Regions from separate parts of the Xenorhabdus sp. TS4 genome, predicted to be linked through region 1. Evidence: predicted binding sites of a transcription regulator. Region 1 holds the regulator's gene; each other region holds the start of a gene.
The links. Region 1 encodes CRP, which controls carbon source genes, mostly activating them, when cyclic AMP is high. Its sites were predicted from a motif close to ATGTGANNNNNNTCACAT; they were not measured.
Positions count from the first base shown of each region.

Region 2: a site for CRP is predicted at 4,857-4,874, ahead of Xets_RS07435 (CidA/LrgA family protein). Genes of this name have one in related genera too.
Region 3: a site for CRP is predicted at 2,355-2,372, ahead of Xets_RS16755 (NupC/NupG family nucleoside CNT transporter). Genes of this name have one in related genera too.
Region 4: a site for CRP is predicted at 1,534-1,551, ahead of epd (erythrose-4-phosphate dehydrogenase). Genes of this name have one in related genera too.

Region 1 is NZ_NKHQ01000001.1:120,014-126,131, reverse strand. It holds gene ppiA (peptidylprolyl isomerase A) at 143-709, shown strand; gene Xets_RS00475 (aminodeoxychorismate synthase component II) at 991-1,566, shown strand; gene Xets_RS00470 (aspartate aminotransferase family protein) at 1,689-2,906, shown strand; gene crp (cAMP-activated global transcriptional regulator CRP) at 2,972-3,604, opposite strand; gene Xets_RS00460 (phosphoribulokinase) at 4,029-4,898, opposite strand; gene Xets_RS00455 (YheU family protein) at 4,965-5,183, opposite strand; gene Xets_RS00450 (LysE family translocator) at 5,366-5,971, shown strand; gene murP (PTS N-acetylmuramic acid transporter subunit IIBC) at 5,973-6,118, opposite strand, start outside.
Region 2 is NZ_NKHQ01000011.1:157,470-163,587, forward strand. It holds gene sanA (outer membrane permeability protein SanA) at 1-457, opposite strand, end outside; gene Xets_RS07420 (NAD-dependent malic enzyme) at 669-2,366, opposite strand; gene cdd (cytidine deaminase) at 2,529-3,413, opposite strand; gene Xets_RS07430 (CidB/LrgB family autolysis modulator) at 3,617-4,312, opposite strand; gene Xets_RS07435 (CidA/LrgA family protein) at 4,306-4,803, opposite strand; gene metG (methionine--tRNA ligase) at 4,952-6,118, opposite strand, start outside.
Region 3 is NZ_NKHQ01000080.1:39,498-45,615, forward strand. It holds gene Xets_RS16740 (BON domain-containing protein) at 1-94, shown strand, start outside; gene Xets_RS16745 (DUF6363 domain-containing protein) at 371-1,477, shown strand; gene Xets_RS16750 (TatD family hydrolase) at 1,478-2,248, shown strand; gene Xets_RS16755 (NupC/NupG family nucleoside CNT transporter) at 2,545-3,810, shown strand; gene deoC (deoxyribose-phosphate aldolase) at 3,919-4,698, shown strand; gene deoA (thymidine phosphorylase) at 4,783-6,118, shown strand, end outside.
Region 4 is NZ_NKHQ01000009.1:48,291-54,408, reverse strand. It holds gene tkt (transketolase) at 1-1,452, shown strand, start outside; gene epd (erythrose-4-phosphate dehydrogenase) at 1,743-2,762, shown strand; gene pgk (phosphoglycerate kinase) at 2,837-4,003, shown strand; gene fbaA (class II fructose-bisphosphate aldolase) at 4,062-5,138, shown strand; gene dtpB (dipeptide/tripeptide permease DtpB) at 5,291-6,118, opposite strand, start outside.

The sequences.
Region 1 (6,118 bases):
TAGTGTGTATAACTCACCTTGAGCAGTTGAGATACTCGTAAATGTAGGTAAATCTTTGGAACTTCACTCCATTGGGAATTACACTTAATGAGTTTTGTTGTTATGAGTTTTATTGTTGACCTCAAAAATAAAGGAACCATCAATGTTTAAACGTATTTTTGTGTCGCTTATGACTGCATGTGCTATCAGTGCGATAGCTGTCCCAGCATTAGCCGCTGAAACTCACGTGAAGCTGGTAACATCGGCTGGAGAAATCGAACTTGAGTTAGATAGCAATAAGGCACCAATTACTACCAAGAATTTCGTTGAATATGTCAATGAGGGATTTTATAACAACACTATTTTTCATCGTGTTATCCCAGGCTTTATGATCCAGGGCGGTGGCTTTACAAAGGATATGAAGCAAAAAGCTACCAGAGAGCCAATCAAAAATGAAGCAGATAACGGCCTGCGGAATTTGCGGGGTACTATTGCTATGGCACGTACCGCAGATAAGGACAGCGCAACCAGCCAGTTTTTTATTAACGTGACTGATAATGCTTTCCTTGACCACGGGCAGCGTGACTTCGGTTATGCGGTCTTTGGCAAAGTCGTCAAAGGCATGGATGTGGTTGATAAAATTTCTCAAGTCAAAACAGAAAATGTTGGCCCTTATCAAAATGTACCGGCAAAACCAATTGTGATCTTATCTGCCAAGGTTGAATCTTAACAGCCCGAACACCGACATAATACGGTATTCGGATAATCATTACTGGTTGTTTGAGTACCGTTTGCATTCCCCTTCTCTCCGCCATTTCTACGTTGTTACATCATGTTGCATTATGGTAATGCGGTCGCCGTACCACTATTTTAAAAGTGCTTCTGTGGTATGATTAGCCCCCCATTGCTGTTAATACTGCTTTACCTGATTTTACTATTATACAGAATGCATAATACCCCAATGGGGTAGGGCAACTTATAAGACTATAATAATCAGTAGGATATACTCCTATGTTACTAATAATAGATAACTACGATTCTTTTACATTCAATTTATATCAATATTTTTGTGAGTTAGGGGCAGAGGTTTTAGTTAAGCGTAATGATGAGATCCAGCTTGAAGATATCGAAGATTTGGCGCCTACTCATTTAGTCATTTCGCCGGGTCCTTGTACGCCGAATGAAGCAGGGATCTCGCTGGAAGCAATTTCACATTTTGCAGGGAAATTGCCCATCCTCGGTGTGTGCCTGGGACATCAGGCGATAGGTCAGGCTTTTGGTGCGAGCGTTGTTAAAGCGCGTGAAGTGATGCATGGAAAAACCAGCCTGATTCACCATAGCCAGCAAGGGGTATTCAAAGGATTAGATCGTCCATTGACGGTCACGCGTTACCACTCTCTGGTCATTGCCGCAGAAACGCTTCCGGCTTCATTTGAAGTGACAGCCTGGAGTCAGCGCAATGGTGACGTAGATGAAATCATGGGAATTCGTCACCGTACTTTGCCACTGGAAGGAGTGCAATTTCATCCAGAAAGCATTCTTAGTGAGCAGGGACACGAATTGTTGAATAATTTCCTCAAATATTAGTTAGATACCTCCGCATTCCCTCATTCTGTTATTTTTTTATTTGCCCTTAAGTGATTTTTTATTCATATTTTATGACTATTATTTCACTTCGAAATGGCAAATATAAAAATAAGGTGAGGGAAATGGTAGAAAATAAAGCAGCAAACCGAAATACCTATGATCAAGTGATGTTGCCCATTTATGCACCGGCGAATTTCATTCCTGTCAGAGGGCAAGGAAGTCGGGTATGGGATCAACAGGGTAAAGAATATATTGATTTTGCCGGGGGTATCGCTGTCTTGGCTTTGGGGCACAGTCATCCGGCTTTGGTGAACGCCTTGAAACAGCAAGGTGAAAAATTGTGGCATGTCAGCAATATTTTTACCAATGAGCCTGCCTTAACTTTAGCGCAAAAATTGATTGATTCGACCTTTGCTCAAAAAGTCTTTTTCGCTAATTCGGGAGCGGAAGCCAATGAAGCGGCATTTAAATTAGCACGTCGTTATGCGATTACTCGTCATTATCCCAATAAAACCAAAATCATTGCATTCCATCAGGCGTTTCATGGTCGTACCTTTTTCACTGTTTCGGTAGGAGGGCAGCCGAAATATGCCGAAGGGTTTGGACCTAAACCTGCTGATATTGTTCACGTGCCTTTTAATGATTTGGATGCCGTCAGGGCGGAAATCGATGATCACACTTGTGCTGTTGTTTTGGAGCCAATTCAAGGAGAAGGGGGGGTTACTCCTGCGACGATGGAGTTTCTGCATGGGGTGCGTGAATTGTGCGATAAGCATCAGGCTTTGTTGGTCTTTGATGAAGTTCAGAGTGGGATGGGGCGCACGGGTAAGTTATATGCTTACCAGCATTATGGCGTACAGCCGGATATCTTGACGACAGCAAAAGCGCTGGGGGGCGGTTTTCCAATTAGTGCAATGTTAACGACAGATACAATAGCGGCGGCAATGGAAACGGGGGCACATGGAACGACTTATGGTGGAAATCCATTGGCTTGTAGCGTCGGTTGTGTCGTACTGGATATCATCAATACGCCAGAAGTGCTGATGGGCGTGGAAAAACGGCACGATATGTACACTCATGCTCTGGAAAAGATGAACCAAAAATATGGTATCTTCCATGAATTTCGTGGAAAAGGCTTGCTGATTGGGGCCGTATTGAAAGCCGAATATCAGGGTAAGGCCAGAGAAATATTGCAGCAAGCGGCGGAACTGGGATTGATGTTATTAAGTGCAGGAGACAGCATCTTGCGTTTTACACCATCATTGATCATTTCTGAGGACGAAATCACAGAGGGTATGATGCGGCTGGAAATGGCGATATCCCGCTGGTTAAACAAATAACAGTAAAAAAAGCCAGTACGAAGTAACGGATTGCACTGGCTGAGTAGTTTCTGGTTTATCGGGAATTAACGTGTCCCATAAACGACGATGGTTTTGCCATGTGCAGAGATCAGGTTTTGATCTTCCAGCATTTTCAGGATACGGCCAACCGTTTCACGGGAGCAACCCACAATCTGCCCAATTTCCTGACGTGTGATTTTGATTTGCATACCATCAGGGTGAGTCATTGCATCAGGCTGTTTGGCCAAATTGAGCAACGTCTGGGCGATACGACCTGTAACGTCCAGAAAGGCTAAGTTACCTACTTTTTCGGAAGTGGTTTGTAGGCGACTTGCCATCTGAGCAGATAAACGCATCAGAATATCAGGATTCACCTGAATTAACTGGCGAAATTTCTTATAGGAAATTTCAGCCACTTCGCAGGCACTTTTTGCTCGCACCCATGCAGTACGCTCTTGTCCCTCTTCAAACAATCCAAGTTCACCAATGAAATCTCCCTGATTTAAATAAGAGAGAATCATCTCCTTACCTTCTTCATCTTTTATTAGAACAGCAACCGAACCTTTAACAATGTAGTAAAGCGTTTCTGCTTTCTCGCCTTGATGAATAAGCGTGCTCTTGGATGGATATTTGTGAATATGGCAGTGTGACAAAAACCATTCAAGAGTAGGGTCTGTTTGTGGCTTGCCGAGAACCATTCGCTTTATCCTCTGTTGTTATTTCTGCCTTTATAGTGTGAGAAACGGTAGTTCCTCTTCAGGCTAGCTTTTAAAGTCAATAGATTAACATATTAACCTGCTGAAAAACTGACAAGCGGGAATTTTATATGGATTATAAGGATGTCAAAATGTAGGTATATTGATCTTAACCCATATACCTTGCCAGTTCGCGCTTGTAACCTTGTTTGTAACACAGGAAAGCATTTCTGTCTCCTCCTGTATCGCTTCAGCATATTAAACTGACTGGTAGATTACCAGAAATCAGGCAGAAGAGTTGGTTTTATTGATTTTACATTTATAAAAGGGAAAAAATTATGTCACAAAAAATGGTCTGTTTATTTAAATAAAACAGGTAACGTTATTTTTTGTTACCTGCCTTATTAAAAATTAAATAGGGATTAAATTACGAAATTTTTTTGCCTTCCAGTAATTGCTTAACAAGCGGTGCCATAATTAATTCCATTGCCAGCCCCATTTTTCCACCTGGAACGACGATAGTATTTATGCTGGAAATAAATGAGCCCTGAAGCATAGCGAGTAAATAAGGAAAATCAATTTGAGTGAGGCCACGGAAGCGGATCACGATAAAACTTTCGTCCAGCGAGGGAATGGCTTTGGCAGAGAAGGGATTGGAGGTATCAACGGTGGGGACACGCTGGAAATTGATGTGAGTACGTGAAAACTGAGGAGTGATGTAGCGGATATAGTCATCCATTGAGCGGACAACGGAATCCATGACAGCCTCTCTGGAATGCCCACGTTCACCGGTATCACGGATGAGTTTTTGTATCCATTCTAAATTGACGATAGGCACAACGCCAATCAATAGATCCACATGACTGGCGACATTGTGTTGTGGCGTGACAACACCACCGTGCAGCCCTTCATAAAATAGGACGTCTGTCTTTGATGGCAGGGGTTCCCACGGTGTGAACGTACCTGGTGATTGGTTATAGGGAACGGCTTCATCATAGGTATGGAGATATTTTCGGCAGCGGCCATTGCCCGTTTCCCCATACTCAAAGAATGTTTTTTCCAACATACCGAAATCATTAGCTTCTGGCCCAAAGTAGCTGATATGTCTGCCTTGTTCTCTTGCTTTGCGTATCTCGGCATCCATTTCAGGACGAGTGTAACGATGGAAACTATCCCCTTCTATCAGTGCGGCGGTTACGTCAAGTTGTTGGAAAATCTTACGGAAAGCGACACTGGTGGTGGTTGTTCCTGCTCCACTGGAGCCAGTGATTGCGATGACGGGGTGTTTGGCAGACATGAACAGACTCCTTAATCAATAAAACTGGCGAATCAGTCAATTAGAATGAATAAAGCAAGCTGAGCTTTACGGACGGAACATCTCTTTAGGCAAGATATTAACGGTTCCATGTAGTTCAGACCATACCAACAGAACCTCGCCTCGTTCAAGCTGACGTTTTACATCCTGTACTTTTTGTTCGAGCGTTTTTTCCTGTTCACCATAATCAGTACCTTCCCGCAGGACAAAACTTTCAATTAAGTTGTGGAGTGTATCGGCTTCCAATTGTTGCCACGGGATAATCATTGTGATTGCTCCTGAAAATACTGTAATTCATTATCGGGTAAATTTAGATGTTGCCAATGGAGTTGTAGTCTGGGATTCATAATGAATTGATTTCATGATTAGTTATCTTGTATATGAAATAACATACTGTTATTTTTCTTGAAAAGAAATGCCAACTATCTGGGTGGGAGGGGAATCTACCCATGACTTTAAGCCTGATATTTTCGCTTAGTATATTTATGTTTATTTCCGCTGTCACACCGGGCCCAAACAATTTGTTACTGACATCATCGGGAGCTAATTTTGGTATTCGCCGCTCTATCCCGCTTTGTTTGGGCATTATTCTGGGAATGCAGACAATTTTGCTGCTGTCTGCGTTTGGTGTTGCGGCGTTACTGTTGATTTATCCTGCTATACACATGGGCCTGAAAATACTCGGATGTCTGTATTTATTATGGCTAGCCTGGAAAACAGCTACTTCGCATTATAAGCGGCTGGACACCACAACATCGGCAGGAGAGCCAATAAAGATTTATCAAGGTTGGTTATTGCAGTTCTTAAATCCCAAAACATGGTTGATGGGATTGGGTGCAATCAGTAGTTACAGTCTGGCTGGAGAGTTGTATAACCATTCCATTTTTGTTATCAGTATCGTGATGTTAATCGTCAATACCCTTGCTGGTGCAATCTGGCTTGTTCTCGGTTCACTGATTGGACGGTTACTGAAAAGCCGTCGCGCGTGGTTTACATTTAATATCGCAATGGGTGTCCTGACCGCCGCTTGTGTGCCTTTAATCTGGTTTGGCTGAGTTAACTTAAATCGATATTTTTGCTGCCGAAGAATAGCGTTAGCGTGAAGCCAGCGATATAAGAGACGATTAGTCCGGCACCATATATTGCCATGCCCGTGAATATGCCGCTGTCGGATGTCATCAGCGGCAGGGCGACTAGCCCGG
Region 2 (6,118 bases), on a different contig from region 1:
CTCGTTCGCAATGAAAGCGCTGAGTGATGATAGTAAAATCGTTGGTATCAAATACCTTGCGGGTTCTGACAACCGAGTCCAATGTTCTGAAACCGGCAAAGTCCATCACAATGTTACTGGCCGGAATTCCTGCCTTGATCAAATCCTTCCGCATAGTAATTGGCTCATTATAACTATGCTGGGCGTTATCCCCACTCAATAGCAGGTATTTGACTTTACCGCTGTTGTAAGCATTAACCGCTCCTTGGATCCGATAGAAATAATATTGGTTATATGTACCAGTTTTATAATATTTGGATGTGCCGAGTACCATACCGACTTCTCGCTCAGGCAATTGCCTGACATCATCAAAAATGTAAGGAGCAGTTTTCCAGCTAACCCAACGGTCAAGCATAACGGCTGCCAGTATAAGGACAGCAATAATAAAAATGAGACCAGTAATCAAGCGCTTCCACATGATTTTTGTTTGCCTTATATGCGCTGATGAGCCAATGCCCTAAAGGCTACTTGACTTGAAATATTGAAGCAAGTTTTGGGGGAGCATATCGGAATTAAACGGATTCAATTTAAAAAATATAAAGCAATTATTTATGATTTATCTGGCTGGATGATTATTTGATTATTTTTCAAGCCTGCCAATATGACTGGCAGGCTTATTACCAATATTATCAGAATGAAGTACGTTTATAGACGCGATATTCTGGTTTCCAGAAATTGCGTTCAATCGCCTCATCCAATGCATCTTCCGATGTAACGATCGCTACACCTTGAATTTGGGCTTTTTTTGCCACTTCTTTGGCTATTTTGCGGGAAACATCCTGGATATCATCAATCAGTGGCAACAATGGTCCAGAGCCTGTTTGTGCCAGCGGTGAACAATCCGCTAATGCGCGGCTGGCAGCCATCAACATATCATCGGTAACACGTTTAGCGCCGGCAGCGATAACGCCTAAACCGATCCCTGGGAAGATATAGGAGTTGTTACATTGTGCGATGGGATATTCCTGACCGTCATATTTTACTGGTGCAAATGGGCTTCCTGTCGCGACCAATGCCTTGCCTTCCGTCCAGTTGATGATGTCTTCTGGACGAGCTTCCACACGTGATGTTGGGTTGGAAAGAGGCATCACGACTGGACGTTCACAATGTTTGTGCATTTCACGAATGATCTCTTCGGTGAACAGACCAGATTGACCAGAAACACCAATTAGGACCGTTGGTTTGGCGTTGCGAACCACGTCCATCAATGAGAGAGAATCGCTGGTAGCATTCCACGATTGTAAGGTAGAGCTTTTCTGTACCAATGCACTTTGGAAATCCAGCAAGTTTGGCAGCTTGTCGGTAAGGAGGCCAAAGCGGTCAACCATAAACACGCGAGCACGAGCCTGTTCATCACTCAGTCCTTCAGATTTCATTTGAGCAATGATCTGCTCGGCAATACCACAGCCCGCAGAGCCGGCACCAAGGAATGCCACGGTTTGATCTTTTAGTTGGCGGCCTGCGGCACGGCTGGCGGCAATCAGGCTACCCAAGGCAACGGCTGCGGTGCCCTGGATATCATCATTGAAGCAGCAAAGCTCATCGCGATAGCGGTTCAACAGTGGCATGGCGTTGTTTTGGGCAAAATCTTCAAATTGCAGAAGTACGTTAGGCCAGCGACGTTTCACGGCCTGAATAAATTCATCCACAAATTCATCATACTCTTTGCCAGTAATACGTGGATGACGCCAGCCCATATACAGTGGATCATTGAGGCGCTGTGGGTTATTTGTTCCCACATCCAGAACCACAGGCAGGGTATAAGCAGGGCTGATCCCGCCACAGGAGGTATACAGTGACAGTTTACCGATAGGAATACCCATGCCTCCGATTCCCTGATCACCCAGACCAAGGATACGCTCACCATCGGTAACAACGATAACTTTTACATTCTGCTTAGTGGCATTTTGCAGCATATCATCAATGTAAGCCCGATTTGGGTAGGAGATAAACAGGCCACGAGCACGACGGTAAATGTCAGAAAAGTGTTCACACGCAGCACCAACAGTTGGCGTGTAGATAATAGGCATCATTTCGCTTAAATGGGCATCAAGGAGGCGATAGAACAGCGTTTCGTTGGTGTCTTGAATATTCCTTAAATAAATGTGTCTATCGATATCGTTTTTGAAATCGACATATTGACGGTAGGCGCGTTCTGCCTGCTCTTCTATTGTTTCAACGGCCTGTGGCAATAAGCCATGTAAGTTGAAATTACTGCGTTCTTCTTCTGTAAAGGCACTGCCTTTATTCAGCAGAGGAAATTCCAACAAGATAGGGCCAGCGTAGGGAATATAGAGAGGACGTTTACTTTCGTGTTCCAGTTCCATGATGCTTACTCTTTGAACTTATCAATAACAAAATCGGCTACCGATCCTAAGAAGATAAAAACAATAAGTACAGTAAATGTTACTTAGATATGATTATCATGAGCAAAAATGAGAGATAACATACAGAATTAGCTAATAAAATGTTATTGGATGATGTACATATCAAAATGTATACCGTTCTACTTTTGTACAACCGAGCGCAGTTAATGTGCATTCTGTAGCATTCCATTGTGATAAATGGCTATTTTCACCTTCTACCAATACTGCTCGTTTAATGGATTGGCAATTGCTGCCTGCCATATTCATGAAAATCAGTGCGGCCTGTAATGGGGGTAAGCTTGGGTTGAATGCAGCATTTTCTGCATAACGGCCGGTATAAATTTTCCCTTGTTCATCTTGCAGGGCAATTCCTGCATGGGATTGGCTATAAGGTGCATGGCTGTAATTTGCTGCATCCAATGCTGCTTGCACCAATTCGTCACTGGTAGCTAACTGATAGCCGTGATTAACCTCATCCAGCAGCAATGGTGTATCGGCTAAATCGTGTGGGCCAAAAGCTTCTGGCAGGTAGTCAGCCAGAGTTAATGGTGGACGATTGGGGAGATAAACCTCCAATTGTGTTCCACTATTCAGTTCATTCATAAATTGTCGGCAATGGCCACAAGGTGAATAGTTGACAGTGATAGCAACCAGCTTTTTCTCACCACGCAGCCAAGCATGAGTGATGGCTGATTGTTCTGCATGAACGGTTTGCTGCAATGGTATGCCAGCGAATTCCATATTGGCACCGAAATAGAGATTACCACTTTCTCCCCGTGCAATTGCACCAACATAAAAATGGGAAATAGGGGCAAGGGAATAGGCGGCAGCAAGTGGCAATAAGGCCAATGCCAGTGTTTGATCATCAAATCCGCTGAGCTGTTTGATTGACTCCACTTGCTCTGCTGTCAGCATGGCTGGAAAATCGTCGTAGCCAATATAAGGTAATAGGGCTTTTTGTAGTTCAGGTGTAATTTCTGACCAAATAGCGTGAAAACGAGCTTGCATAGAATGATCTCCAAATTAATTGAAGGTCATTCTAGGACGTCTGTTCAGGTTTGCAATGTGATATAGGCTATATAATTAATGAAATCGGTGTAATAACAATATTATTTTAGTCAACCATGTCAAATTTTTGCTGTTTTAATTGGCTTGTTTGCTTTTTTATTGCAATTTTGTAACGACTGAGGTCATAGTCATTCATAAAATGGTTAACCAAATAGATGCAGCAATACTGGAAATAGAAAAGGTGCAATCAGCGAGGTAATAATGCCGCAGGTCATTAAAGCCAGTGAGCTGTATGCACCTTCAACATGATCTATTTCCGCACAGCGAGCCGTTCCCACCGCATGGGATGCTGTACCCATTGCCAATCCCCGTGCCGCCTGGGTTTTTATTTTTAGAACGTTAAACAGATTGTGACCAAAGATAGCTCCTAAAATACCTACCAAAATGACACACGCTGCGCTAATGGCAGGAATACCACCAATGGAATCGGCTACAGCCATAGCGATTGGGGTCGTCACGGATTTGGGGAGAATAGAGGCCACAATTTCAGGTGTAGCACCTGCCCATAATGCGATGGCAGTTCCTGTAACCATTGCGACAACGCTGCCCACAAAACAGATGCCAATAATGGATTTCCATTGAGCCCGGATTTGATGTAGCTGTTCATACAGAGGAAAAGCCAGAGCAACAACGGCAGGTTGCAGCAAATCATTCAGTATCCGGCTACCGGCAAAATAGTGTTTGTAAGGGGTATGAGTCAGCAGCAGCAAGGGAATGATAACGGCCATTGAGATCAATAACGGATTAAATATAGGCAGTTTGAGTCGTACTGACAGTTTTTTAGCGCAGTAAAATACAATCAGGGTTAACGGTAGTGACCACCAAATATGGCTTAACATTTTTTTTTCTCTTTCGGTTCTTGTGATAACTGTTGCGATGGACTTGTTGGTGTTGAGGTGGGTGGTTGCTGCTTAGTACTTGTTTGGTTAGTATCCATTTGTTGAGTCCCAATAATGATACGTTCACGATGAATATAGTGGGAGCTGTAAGCAACGACGACCATAACAATCACTGTGCTAACGATACAAGACAGGAGGATGGGGAGCATTTGTTGGCTAAGCTGTGGGTAATAATCCATGATCCCCACCCCGATGGGCAAAAAGAGCAGTGTCATGTTTTTCATCAATAAGCTACAGCCTGGTTTTACCCAATGTGAGGGAATAATTTGGGATGCGAGTAAACCAAACAGGAGAAGTAAGCCAATAATACTGCCGGGGAGAGAGAAAGGAAGCAGTGCCGAAATAATATTCCCCGCGATCAGGCACAAATAGAGCAGCGCAAATGCGCGCAGATATTGCCAACCTATTATCAGCACATTTTGGAAAGACATAATCAATAATTCCTCAATACAACGAGGGTTTTATCATACGACTAACATTGTGAATGTGCCACACATCACATTAAAAAGCGGGTCTTTTTTGGAACCCGCTTTATTATCTAATTGATAATTAATGATATCTATCAAAGATATGCAACTATCATTTAACCAGCATACCTGGCTGGGCGCCACTATCTGGGCTTAGCAAGAAAATATCTTTTCCACCAGGGCCAGCCGCCATCACCATGCCTTCTGAAATACCGAAGCGCATTTTGCGTGGAGCAAGGTTGGCAACCATCACAGTCAGACGATTTTCCAGTGTCTTAGGATCAGGATAGGCTGAACGAATACCAGAGAAGACTTGGCGAGTCTCACCACCGAGATCAAGTGTTAGTTTCAGTAACTTATCTGAACCTTCGACAAAATCAGCCTGTTTGATTAGGGCAATGCGCAAGTCAACCTTGGCAAAGTCATCAAATGCAATGGTGTCCTGAATTGGATCATCTGCCAGTGGGCCTGTTACGGTTTTTTGTGGTTCGATGCTCTCTTTCGAATCAGCAACCATTGCTTCAATTTTAGCCATTTCGATGCGGTTGAACAGCGCCTTGAATGGTGAAACGTCATGGTTTAACAGAGGCTGCTGGATACTGTCCCAGGTCAGTTCAGTATTCAGGAAGGCTTCTGCTCGTGTGGACAAACCTGGAAGAACAGGTTTCAGGTAAGTCATCAGCACGCGGAACAGGTTAATTCCCATTGAGCAGATTGCTTGCAGATCAGCGTCACGGCCTTCTTGTTTCGCCACAACCCACGGTGCTTGCTCATCAACATAGCGGTTAGCCAGATCAGCCAGTGCCATAATTTCACGGATTGCCTTGCCGAATTCACGGTTGGTAAAGTCTTCTGCGATACCCTGTGCAGCTTCGACAAATTTCTGGTATAGCGCAGGATCAGCGAGTTGGTCTGCCAGTTTGCCCCCAAAGCGCTTGTTGATAAAGCCTGCATTGCGTGAAGCAAGGTTAACCACTTTATTAACGATATCGCTGTTTACACGCTGAACAAAATCTTCCAGATTCAGATCAATATCATCAATGCGGGAAGAGAGTTTTGCCGCGTAGTAATAGCGTAGGCAGTCTGCATCAAGGTGTTTCAGATAAGTACTAGCCTTGATGAAGGTGCCACGAGATTTAGACATCTTAGTGCCGTTAACCGTGATGTAGCCATGGACGAACAGGTTGGTTGGCTTACGGTAATTACAACCTTCCAGCATGGCAGGCCAGAACAAACTGTGGAAATAAACGATATCTTTGCCAATAAAATGGTAGAGATC
Region 3 (6,118 bases), on a different contig from region 1:
CAAAAACAAACATCAAGCAGCGAAAATAGCTAAGATTGTTCATGGAATAAAAGGTGTCAAAGCAGTAAAAAGCACGATAGAGATTAAGAAATAATTTTAATCTGAAAAAATAACAGACATTGTGAATAGAGTGGCTGATAATAGCCACTCCTTCTGCTTCTTTTCCTCAAATAATATCTTGTCAATTTACGAAATTATTCATAGGAATGTTATTCGTTGGCGGCATTCCGATAACTTGCTATTTTCATATCACTCGTATCAATTTAACTATTGATGCTTTGTTTTTCACTTTTTATAAAAATGTTACAAGCAAGTTGTTCGAGCAACGATATACTGATAGATATTCAGCGGCTTTCAGAGGGAGAGAAGAGTGGGGAAACATATTTCAATAACATTGGGTAATATTGAACCTTTAGCTTATAAATCACAGATTAAACCTGGGAAAATTGCTCTCGTTTGTGAAGGTGGTGGTCAGCGAGGTATTTTTACCGCCGGTGTTTTGGATGAATTTCTCCGTCTTGGTTTTAATCCGTTTGAACTGTTCCTTGGGACATCTGCGGGAGCGCAAAACCTTTCTGCTTATATTTGTGGTCAGAGGGGGTATGCACGCAAGGTCATCAACCGTTATACAACCGACCCCGCCTTTTTTAATCCATTGCGCTTTGTACGCGGCGGGCATTTGATCGATTTAGATTGGTATGTTGATACCCTATCTGAGCAGTTACCACTCAATCTTTCTGTCGCAATGCGTCAGTTTGATTCTGGACGTGAATTCTATATGTGTGCTTGCCGATCGGACAATTTTGAGCCAAGTTACCTGCATCCAGATGACAAAAACTGGATGGATATTGTCAAGGCCTCAAGTGCCATTCCGGGGTTTTATCGTAATGGCGTTACTCTGGGTGATGTGGTTTATCAAGATGGTGGTATTTGTGATGCGATCCCAGTGCAGGAGGCCTATCGCCGAGGAGCGGATACTATCGTTGTGATTCGCACAGTGCCTTCACAGCTTTACTATACGCCTCAGTGGTTCAAGCGCATGGAGCGCTGGTTAGAGGTTAGTAGTTTGCAAAAAATGGTCAAGATGCTTAACCTTCATGCACAAAGTTACCGTCGAACCCAGAAATTTATCGAAAATCCACCGGATGATGTGCAAATCTTCGAAATTTATCCACCAGCACCATTGGCAACAATGGCTTTAGGCAGTCGGCTCAGTGCGCTAAATCAGGATTATCATTTAGGCCGGCGTTGTGGACGATATTTTCTGGCAACGATTGGGCATACTTTTGTTGAAGGAAAATTTGGGTATACAGAACGTAAGAGTTATGGGGTATGCCGTACAGGGTTAAGTTCTGATCGCAACTGTTTTCGGCGAAACCATTTCCTGAACAGCGGCAATCACTGCCCGCCAGTGGAACCCCCTGTGCCTGAGGTGGTGGAGCCGTCAGGAACTCTGATGATGGATAAGTTGGACTAAATGCTTATTGATACACATTGCCATTTTGATTTCCCTCCTTTTGTTGGTGATGAAATAGCGAGCCTGCAACAAGCCAGACAAATGGGCGTGGAAAAAATTATCGTTCCCACAATAAGTCAAACAAATTTCCAGAGAGTTTCTGCGTTGGCTGAGGCTTATTCTCCGATTTATGCCGCATTTGGTTTACATCCACTCTATATTGCTGAACACCAAGAGGTTCATTTGGATGAGTTGGAGCAAAAACTACAGGAAAAAGAGGCCAAATGCGTGGCGGTAGGTGAAATCGGTCTTGACCTTTATATGCCAGAGCCGCAGTTTGAAAAGCAGAAAAGCATGTTAGAAGCACAGCTAAAACTCGCGAAACAATATGAGCTACCTGTGATCCTCCATTCCAGAAAAAGCCATGATCAATTGGCGGCAATCTTGAGAAAACACAAGTTACCACGAGCAGGGGTTATTCATGGTTTTGCGGGGAGTTTATCCCAGGCTCAAGTCTTTATTCGCCAGGGGTTTTACATTGGTGTCGGGGGGACAATTACCTATGACAGAGCGCAAAAAACACGTAACACCATTTCACAATTGCCCCTGTCATCTTTGGTATTGGAAACAGATGCACCTGATATGCCGTTATCTGGGTTTCAGGGGCAGCCAAATCGACCAGAGAGAGTTGCACAGGTTTTCTCTGCATTGTGTGAGTTGCGGCGAGAGCCGTCAGATGAAATTGCCAATCAAATTTACCAAAATAGTATGGCCCTATTTGCATTGAGTTGACTTATAACATATTAATAATGCTTAACTTGTATTTCTTGCCTGTTTATCCTGTTTTTCACCTTTTCCTCCGTTAAATTATCTAATCTCACCGAAATTAGATGGATTTATGTGATGTATATCTCATTTTTCATTTTTATATTGCTTTTTGCGACATTAATTTGTGATGTTAGTTGCTTGTTCTTTTTTAGTCCTAGGTATAATCGGCCCACACACAATGTCAGTAGAATCTTATGGAATAACTGACATATTTTCTTATTATTTTTTAGTGAACAGGGATTCTTCCAATGCAACTCCTTATGAGCCTGGTCGGGATGGTAGTGCTGATTTTTATCGCGGTACTCTTTTCCAGTAATTATCGAGCCATTAAAATCCGCACTGTCCTGGGCGCCTTTCTGATTCAGGTTGCCGTTGGGGCATTTGTACTGTACGTACCAGCCGGTAAAGACATTTTGGAGGCAATATCCTCAGGTGTTTCCAATGTGATTGGATACGGACAAAAAGGAACAGATTTTATTTTTGGCGGCCTGGTGTCCGACAAAATGTTTGAATTGTTCGGCGGCGGCGGTTTTGTTTTTGCTCTGCGTGTCCTGCCAGTCATTGTTTTCTTCTCATCTCTCATTGCGGTGTTGTATTACATGGGCATTATGCAGCTCATCATCAAAATATTGGGTGGTGGATTGCAGAAATTATTGGGAACCTCACGGACTGAATCTTTGTCTGCAACGGCGAATATTTTCGTAGGTCAAACCGAAGCTCCTTTGGTTGTACGTCCGTACATTTCGACCATGACCCAGTCTGAATTGTTCGCTGTGATGTGTGGTGGATTGGCTTCTGTTGCCGGCTCTGTACTGGCGGGCTATGCATCTATGGGTGTTCCATTGGAATACCTGATTGCGGCCTCATTTATGGCAGCACCAGGTGGTTTGCTGTTTGCAAAATTGCTGGTGCCGGAAACAGAAAAAACTCGCGATACTGATGATGCGATGTCGTTGGTTGCGGCGGAAGATCGTCCTGCAAATATTATTGATGCTGCGGCATCGGGTGCAGCATCCGGTATGCAGTTAGCTTTGAATGTCGGTGCCATGCTGTTGGCGTTCACCGCATTGATTGCTTTGCTGAACGGTATCTTAGGCGGTATTGGCGGCTGGTTTGATTATCCTCAATTATCAATGGAATTGATTTTGGGTTGGGTTTTTGCACCAATCGCCTACCTGATCGGTATTCCGTGGAATGAGGCAACAATTGCGGGTTCTTTCATCGGGCAGAAATTAGTTGTTAATGAATTCGTGGCATTTATGAGCTTTAGTGAATACCTGCAAGCAGATGATGTCGTCCAGGCTGCGGGTCTGCAAGTGCTTTCTGGTCATACTAAAGCTATTATCTCTTTTGCTCTGTGTGGTTTCGCTAACTTGTCTTCTGTTGCGATCCTTCTGGGCGGCTTAGGTGGTATGGCACCAAACCGTCGTGGTGATATTGCCCGTTACGGTTTGAAAGCCGTATTGGCGGGTTCACTCTCTAACTTGATGAGTGCAACAATTGCCGGATTCTTCCTCTCGTTGTAAGACGCAGGAAGTCTATATCAAATTGAATGCAGGTGAGATTTCTCACCTGCATTTGTTTTAAGTCTGTTGTCTGATTCAGTGACGATAATAATACCGTTGGAGAGTTTTATGACCGATTTAACTGCCGCCGCTCAGCAGGCGCTGAGTTTGATGGATTTAACTACACTTAATGATGATGATACAGATGAAAAAGTGGCAGCACTTTGTCGTCAGGCAAACAGCCCTGCCGGACAGACGGCAGCTATCTGTATCTACCCACGTTTTATCCCTTGGGCACGTAAAGTATTACGCGAACAGGGAACCCCTGATATTCGTATTGCCACGGTGACTAACTTCCCACATGGTAATGATGATATCGACATTGCATTGGCTGAAACTCGTGCTGCCATAGCTTATGGTGCTGATGAAGTGGATGTTGTTTTTCCTTATCGCGCCTTGATGGCCGGTAATGAGCAGATTGGTTTTGACTTGGTAACAGCCTGTAAAACGGCCTGTGCTGAATCAGGCGTCTGGCTAAAAGTCATCATTGAAACGGGGGAATTAAAAGAAGCGACTTTGATTCGCAAGGCATCTGAAATTTCCGTTAAAGCTGGAGCGGATTTCATCAAAACTTCAACCGGTAAGGTTCCTGTTAATGCGACGCTGGAAAGTGCTGAAATTATGCTGGGTGTGATCCGTGAGATGGGCGTAGGTGATAGCGTTGGTTTTAAACCGGCAGGCGGTGTACGTACTAGCGAAGAAGCGGCACAATATCTGGCGTTGGCAGAACGTATTATGGGAAACAAATGGGTTGATTCCCGTCATTTCCGTTTCGGTGCTTCCAGTTTGTTGGACAGTTTGTTGACTACTCTTGGACACCAGAGTCAAAAACAGAGTAGTGGTTATTGAGATCAATAATGACTCATTGCACACACGATAAAATAGTGTGTATTACTGCCATTCTTTTCAGATAATAATGATTGGGAGGTAGCTTTGTTTTTGGCACAGGAAATTATCCGCAAAAAACGTGATGGTCATCCATTGAATGAAGAAGAAATCCGCTTCTTTATTAACGGCGTCCGCGATAATACGGTTTCCGAAGGGCAGATTGCTGCACTGGCAATGACTATCTATTTCCATGACATGACGATGGATGAACGTGTCGCACTGACATTAGCGATGCGTGATTCTGGTACGGTTTTAGACTGGAAGAAATTGAATTTACCTGGCCCGATTGTCGATAAACACTCGACGGGCGGTGTGGGGGATGTCACTTCCCTGATGCTTGGCCCAATGGTGGCGGCTTGTGGGGGATATGTGCCGATGATATCGGGACGTGGCTTGGGACATACCGGAGGAACACTGGATAAATTAGAATCCATTCCCGGTTTTGACATTTTCCCTGATAGGTGCCGTTTCCGCGATATTATTCGCAATGTAGGTATTGCCATTATCGGACAGACAAATTCGCTGGCACCTGCGGATAAACGCTTTTATGCGACGCGCGATATTACGGCGACCGTTGATTCTATCCCTTTGATTACCGCCTCTATCTTGGGTAAAAAATTAGCCGAAGGGCTGGATGCTTTAGTCATGGATGTGAAAGTGGGTTCTGGGGCATTTATGCCGACCTACGAACAATCGGAACGGCTGGCCGAAGCCATCGTTGAAGTCGCCAATGGTGCGGGATGTAAGACCACGGCACTATTGACGGATATGAATCAAGTTTTGGCATCCAGCGCGGGTAATGCTTTGGAAGTGCGTGAAGCTGTCCAATTCCTGACGGGGGAATATCGTAACCCCCGGTTACTTGAAGTCACCATGGCATTGTCTGCTGAAATGCTGGTGTCAGGTAATTTGGCTATTGATCGTGACGATGCATATCATAAGTTACAAGCAGCATTGGACAGTGGCAGGGCGGCGGAAACATTTGGTCGCATGGTGGCAGCGCAGAAAGGGCCTATTGATTTTGTTGAAAATTACACTCGTTACCTCCCGACTGCGGACTTTGTCAAGCCAGTATTGGCTGGAGAGGTGTTAGCTGAACAGATGTTAGCGGGAAAAAATTGCATTGTTGCAGAAATGGATACCCGTGTCTTAGGAATGTCTGTTGTTGCATTGGGTGGAGGACGTCGTAAGGCGACAGATCCTATTAATTACAGTGTGGGGCTCAGTGATATCATTGCGCTAGGCACAAACGTGAATGCGGATACTCCTTTGGCAATGATTCATGCTAGCAGTGAGCATGACTGGCATGAAGCCGCAGAAGCAGTACGTAAGGCTCTTGTTTTTAAGGAAAGCGAGACACAAGCCACTACACCGATGGTTT
Region 4 (6,118 bases), on a different contig from region 1:
TATGATGATAACGGTATCTCTATCGACGGTGAGGTAGAAGGTTGGTTCACTGATGATACCGCTGCGCGCTTTGAAGCCTATGGCTGGCATGTTATCCGTGGCGTAGATGGTCATGACTCTGACGCTATTGCGGCAGCTATCGAAGCAGCACGCAAAGAAACAAACAAACCATCCCTGTTGATGTGCAAAACCATCATCGGCTTTGGTTCACCAAATAAAGCAGGCAAAGAAGAATGTCACGGTTCCCCGCTGGGCGATGCTGAAATTGAAGCAACCCGTAAAGCGCTGGGTTGGGAACATCCTGCGTTTGAAATTCCCCAGAACATTTACGCTGGCTGGAACGCCCAGGAAGCTGGCAAAACCAAAGAAGCAAGCTGGGAAGAGGAATTTGCTGCATATGCGCAAGCTTATCCAGAACTGGCTGCTGAATTCAACCGTCGTACCAGCGGTGAGCTGCCAGCGAATTGGGAAGCTGAATCCAAAGCATTTATTGAAAAACTGCAACAGAACCCAGCCTCCATTGCTAGCCGTAAGGCATCACAAAATGCACTGGAAGCATTCGGTAAAGTTCTGCCGGAATTCATGGGTGGTTCTGCTGACTTAGCACCAAGTAACCTGACCATGTGGTCTGGCTCCAAGCCTCTGAATGAAGTTCAGGACGGTAACTACATTCACTACGGTGTGCGTGAATTCGGTATGTCTGCCATCATGAACGGTATCGCATTGCATGGTGGTTTTGTGCCTTATGGTGCAACATTCCTGATGTTCGTGGAATATGCCCGTAACGCTGTACGCATGGCGGCACTGATGAAAGCGCGTAGCATCTTCGTTTATACCCACGATTCCATCGGCTTGGGTGAAGATGGCCCAACTCACCAGCCAGTCGAGCAGATTGCTAGCCTGCGCGTAACGCCAAACATGAGCACATGGCGTCCATGTGACCAGGTTGAATCTGCGGTTGCGTGGAAATATGCGATTGAGCGCAAAGATGGTCCAACTTCACTGATCTTCTCCCGTCAAAACCTGGCACAGCAGGATCGTACTGCTGAGCAATTGGCGAATATCGAGAAAGGGGCTTACATCCTGAAGGATTGCGTAAGCCAGCCTGAATTGATCCTGATTGCAACAGGTTCCGAAGTGGAATTGGCAGTGAAAGCGGCTGAGCAACTGACTGCCGAAGGTCGTCAGGTTCGCGTGGTTTCTATGCCATCTACCGATGCTTTCGATAAGCAGGATGCTGCATACCGTGAAGCGGTACTGCCAGCGGCGGTTTCTGCACGTGTTGCCATCGAAGCGGGTATTTCTGATTACTGGTTCAAATATGCTGGTATCAATGGCGCTATCGTCGGTATGAACACTTTCGGTGAATCTGCACCAGCTGATGTTCTGTTCAAAGAGTTTGGTTTCACTGTTGAAAATGTAGTAGCCAAGGCAACAGCTTTGCTGAAATAATCGGCAAATAATCCCTATTAAGCGCATTCGCATCAATTTTAGGGCGAATGCGCTCTTTTTTTGTTCAACTTTTCCTCCATAATGTGACGAATGGCGCTTGCCATCACTCTTTTTTTCTCGTAATCTGCTTTCATGGTTGCTGAACCGTTTCAGTTTAAGTGCATAAATGAGATAATAAAATGTCTTGTCTGTCACAATCTGATTAATTTTGTGATGAATTATCAGTACAAGTAGACATTGCTCAGTTATCCTAAGCGGTCGCGTAACTACAGAGAAATTCAGGGAGTAACATGACTATCAGGGTAGCGATTAATGGTTTCGGAAGAATAGGGCGCAGCGTTTTGCGTGCTCTTTACGAATCCGGGCGTCAAGCTGAAATTTCAGTGATCGCTATCAATGAGTTGGCAAATGCACAAGGTATTGCTCACTTGTTGAAATACGATTCCAGTCATGGGCGTTTTGCATGGGATGTACGCCTGAATAATGATTTATTGCAAATAGGAGACGATAGCATCCGGCTGTTTCATCAACCGAATATCTCGGCTCTGCCGTGGAAAGAGTTGGGCATTGATATTGTTCTTGATTGCACAGGTAAGTATGGTGAACGGGCAGACGGAGAGTCTCATATCGCCAGCGGAGCTAAAAAAGTCCTATTTGCGCATCCAGGAGGCAATAATCTGGATGCTACCGTAGTATATGGTGTTAATCACCATTCATTGGTTGCCGAAGATCGCATTGTTTCTAATGCATCCTGTACAACAAACTGCATCATTCCAATCATTAAAATGTTGGACGATGCGTTCAATATTGAATCTGGTACGGTGACAACCATTCACGCATCGATGAATGATCAACCTGTGATTGATGCTTATCACTGTGATTTACGTCGAACCCGGGCGGCCAGTCAATCCATCATTCCTGTTGATACAAAACTGGCTGCGGGGATCACTCGTATTTTCCCTAAATTTAATGATCGGTTTGAGGCGATTTCTGTTCGGGTACCTACTATCAATGTGACAGCCATTGACTTGAGCGTAACTGTCTGTTCGCCAGTGAGTGTGGAAGATGTGAACCAACTCCTGCAAAAATCAGCGGCCAGGGCGTTTCATGGTATAGTGGATTACACTGATCTGCCGTTGGTTTCAACGGATTTTAACCACGATCCCCACAGTGCTATTGTGGATGGCACACAAACGAGGGTTAGCGGGAAGCACCTGATTAAAACCCTTGTGTGGTGTGACAATGAGTGGGGCTTTGCCAATCGTATGATTGATACGACACTGGCAATGGCCGCAACCGGTTTCAAATAATCATTTGTTGTGTCACAAACAGCACACAGCAGAAGATTGAGTAATTTTATAAAGAATCAATGAGAGGATTCACCATGTCTGTAATTAAGATGACTGATTTAGATCTGGCGGGTAAACGCGTATTGATCCGTGCTGATCTTAATGTGCCTGTAAAAGATGGCAAAGTGACTTCTGATGCACGTATCCGTGCGTCTTTGCCGACAATTGAGGCTGCGTTGAATCAGGGAGCCAAGGTCATGGTTACTTCTCACCTGGGACGCCCAACTGAGGGAGAATACAACGAAGAGTTCTCACTGCAACCTGTCGTTGATTATTTGAAAGAAGCACTTTCTTCTCCTGTTCGTCTGGAAAAAACCTATCTGGATGGTGTTGAAGTGTCGGAAGGCGAATTAGTGGTTCTGGAAAACGTTCGCTTCAACAAAGGTGAGAAAAAAGACGATGAAACGTTATCAAAACAGTATGCTGCACTGTGTGATGTGTATGTAATGGATGCTTTTGGTACTGCGCACCGTGCACAAGCGTCAACTCATGGTGTTGCTAAGTTTGCCCCTATTGCTTGTGCTGGCCCACTGCTATCTGGTGAACTGGAAGCTTTGGGTCAAGCATTGCACAATCCTGCCCGTCCAATGGTGGCGATTGTAGGGGGATCTAAGGTTTCAACTAAACTGACCGTTCTTGATTCGCTGTCCAAAATTGCCGATCAGCTGATCGTGGGTGGTGGAATTGCTAATACATTTGTTGCCGCAGAAGGACACAATGTTGGTCGTTCGCTGTACGAAGATGATTTGATCTCAGAAGCGAAAAAACTGATGGAAAGTTGTGACATCCCAGTTCCTACCGATGTTCGTGTTGCGACAGAATTCTCTGAGACTGCGGAAGCAACGCTGAAATCCACCAGCGAAATTCAAGATGAAGAGCAGATCCTTGACTTGGGTGATGCTTCTGCCGAACGTCTGGCTGAAATCCTGAAAAGCGCCAAGACTATTTTGTGGAATGGTCCTGTAGGTGTTTTTGAATTCCCTAATTTCCGTAAAGGAACCGAAATTATTGCCCGTGCAATTGCTGAGAGTGATGCTTTCTCTATCGCAGGGGGCGGTGATACCTTGGCGGCAATCGATCTGTTCGAAATTGCCGATAAGATCTCTTACATCTCTACTGGTGGTGGTGCTTTCCTTGAGTTCGTTGAAGGCAAAAAACTGCCAGCTGTGGTGATGCTGGAAGAACGTGCTAAAAGTAATTAAGTTGTAATAAACAGGCAGCATTGGCTGCCTGTTCAATGTCAATACAGGACCACGTAACATGTCTAAAATTTTTGATTTCGTAAAACCGGGTGTCATCACTGGTGATGATGTTCAAAAAGTCTTTGCTGTCGCTAAAGAAAACAATTTCGCGTTACCAGCGGTTAACTGCGTCGGTACTGATTCCATCAACGCGGTGTTGGAAACGGCGGCAAAAGTACGTGCTCCGGTCATTATCCAGTTTTCTAACGGTGGTGCCTCTTTCATTGCCGGTAAGGGTCTGAAAGCAGAAGGTCAACAAGCAGCGATTATCGGTGCTATTTCTGGTGCCCACCATGTTCACCAGATGGCAGAACATTATGGTGTGCCTGTTATCCTGCATACCGACCATTGTGCACGTAAACTGCTGCCATGGATCGATGGCCTGCTGGAAGCGGGTGAGAAACACTACGCGCAAACAGGTAAGCCTCTGTTCTCCTCTCACATGATCGACCTGTCAGAAGAATCTCTGGAAGAAAATATCGAGATTTGCAGCCAATATCTGGCACGTATGGCGAAAATCGACATGACACTGGAAATCGAACTGGGTTGCACTGGTGGTGAAGAAGATGGTGTTGATAATTCCCATCTGGACAGCTCTTCCCTGTATACACAGCCAGAAGATGTGGCTTATGCGTATGAGAAACTGAACGCTATCAGCCCGCGTTTCACCATCGCGGCTTCTTTCGGTAACGTTCATGGTGTATACAAACCTGGCAACGTTAAACTGACGCCAAAAATTCTGCGCAATTCACAGGACTACGTTTCTGAAAAATTCAACCTGCCACACAACAGTCTGGATTTTGTCTTCCACGGTGGCTCTGGCTCTACCGCAGAAGAGATTCAGGAAGCCGTGAGTTACGGTGTAGTGAAAATGAATATCGATACCGATACCCAGTGGGCAACTTGGGAAGGTATCCTGAACTACTACAAAAAGAATGAGGGCTACCTGCAAGGCCAGTTAGGTAACCCTGAAGGTGCAGATAAGCCTAACAAGAAGTTCTATGATCCACGTGTTTGGTTGCGTGCTGCTCAGGCTTCCATGGTTGTTCGTCTGGAGCAGGCTTTTAAAGAACTGAATGCAGTTGATGTGCTGTAATAAATTGTTATTTATATAAAATTTATTACTTAGCTAATATAAAAGCTGGCTAAGTTCTTTTTTGAATTAGCCAGCTCAGCTTGGTATTTCCCACCCGTTATTTGACTTATCAACGAGCGGAAAATTTGTTTAATCAAGCAGGATTAGACAGGTTACGCTTTCATAATCTTGTTCAACCACGGCACCATAAAGGCCATAATCACAGCGACAATCAGGGTTGCAATCCCAATTTTACCGAATACGTTAGTATAAATTGGCAGGGTTTGCAGTGGATTAGTCACGCCTTCTGGTGCGGCAGTAAAGGTTGCCACATAACTACCCAACACTGATGCTGCGGCTTGTGACAAGAACCACATACCCAGAATAAAACCAGTCAGATAGCTAGGAACAAACGTTGCTACCATTGCCAGTCCCAATGCGCTGATCATTAACTCTCCGACGCTCTGGAACAGGTATACCAGCACGATAAACCATGGGGATGTAATACCATTTTCATCGGCAAATAAACCAGAGGCTGCGGCGGTCAGGAACCCCAGAGAACACAAGAACATGCCGAAGGTGAATTTTGTTGGCATGGAAAAATCTTTACCTTTGTTACCCAGTTTAGTGTAAACCACGGCCAAGATAGGGCTGACGACGATGATCCAGAATGGGTTAAGTGCCTGAAAACTGATGGGATTGATATTAAAACCCAGAATCTGGTGATGAACATTGTTGATGGCGAAGAAGTTGAGGGAAGTTGGCATCTGGTTATACAGGATAAAGAACACGATAGCCTGAAGCATCAGAATCAATGCCACAAACATCTTATTGCGGCCGACTCTATCCTGTTTGAATGCCTGCCAGAAGAAAATGACCACAACGATGGTTGAGATCGCCATAAGGGCAATATTGGCAATTTTGATGTTGTGCAATAACCATGCACAGATGCCAATCATGACAACTGTACCGATTAAGACCGAAAACAAGGTGATATAGCT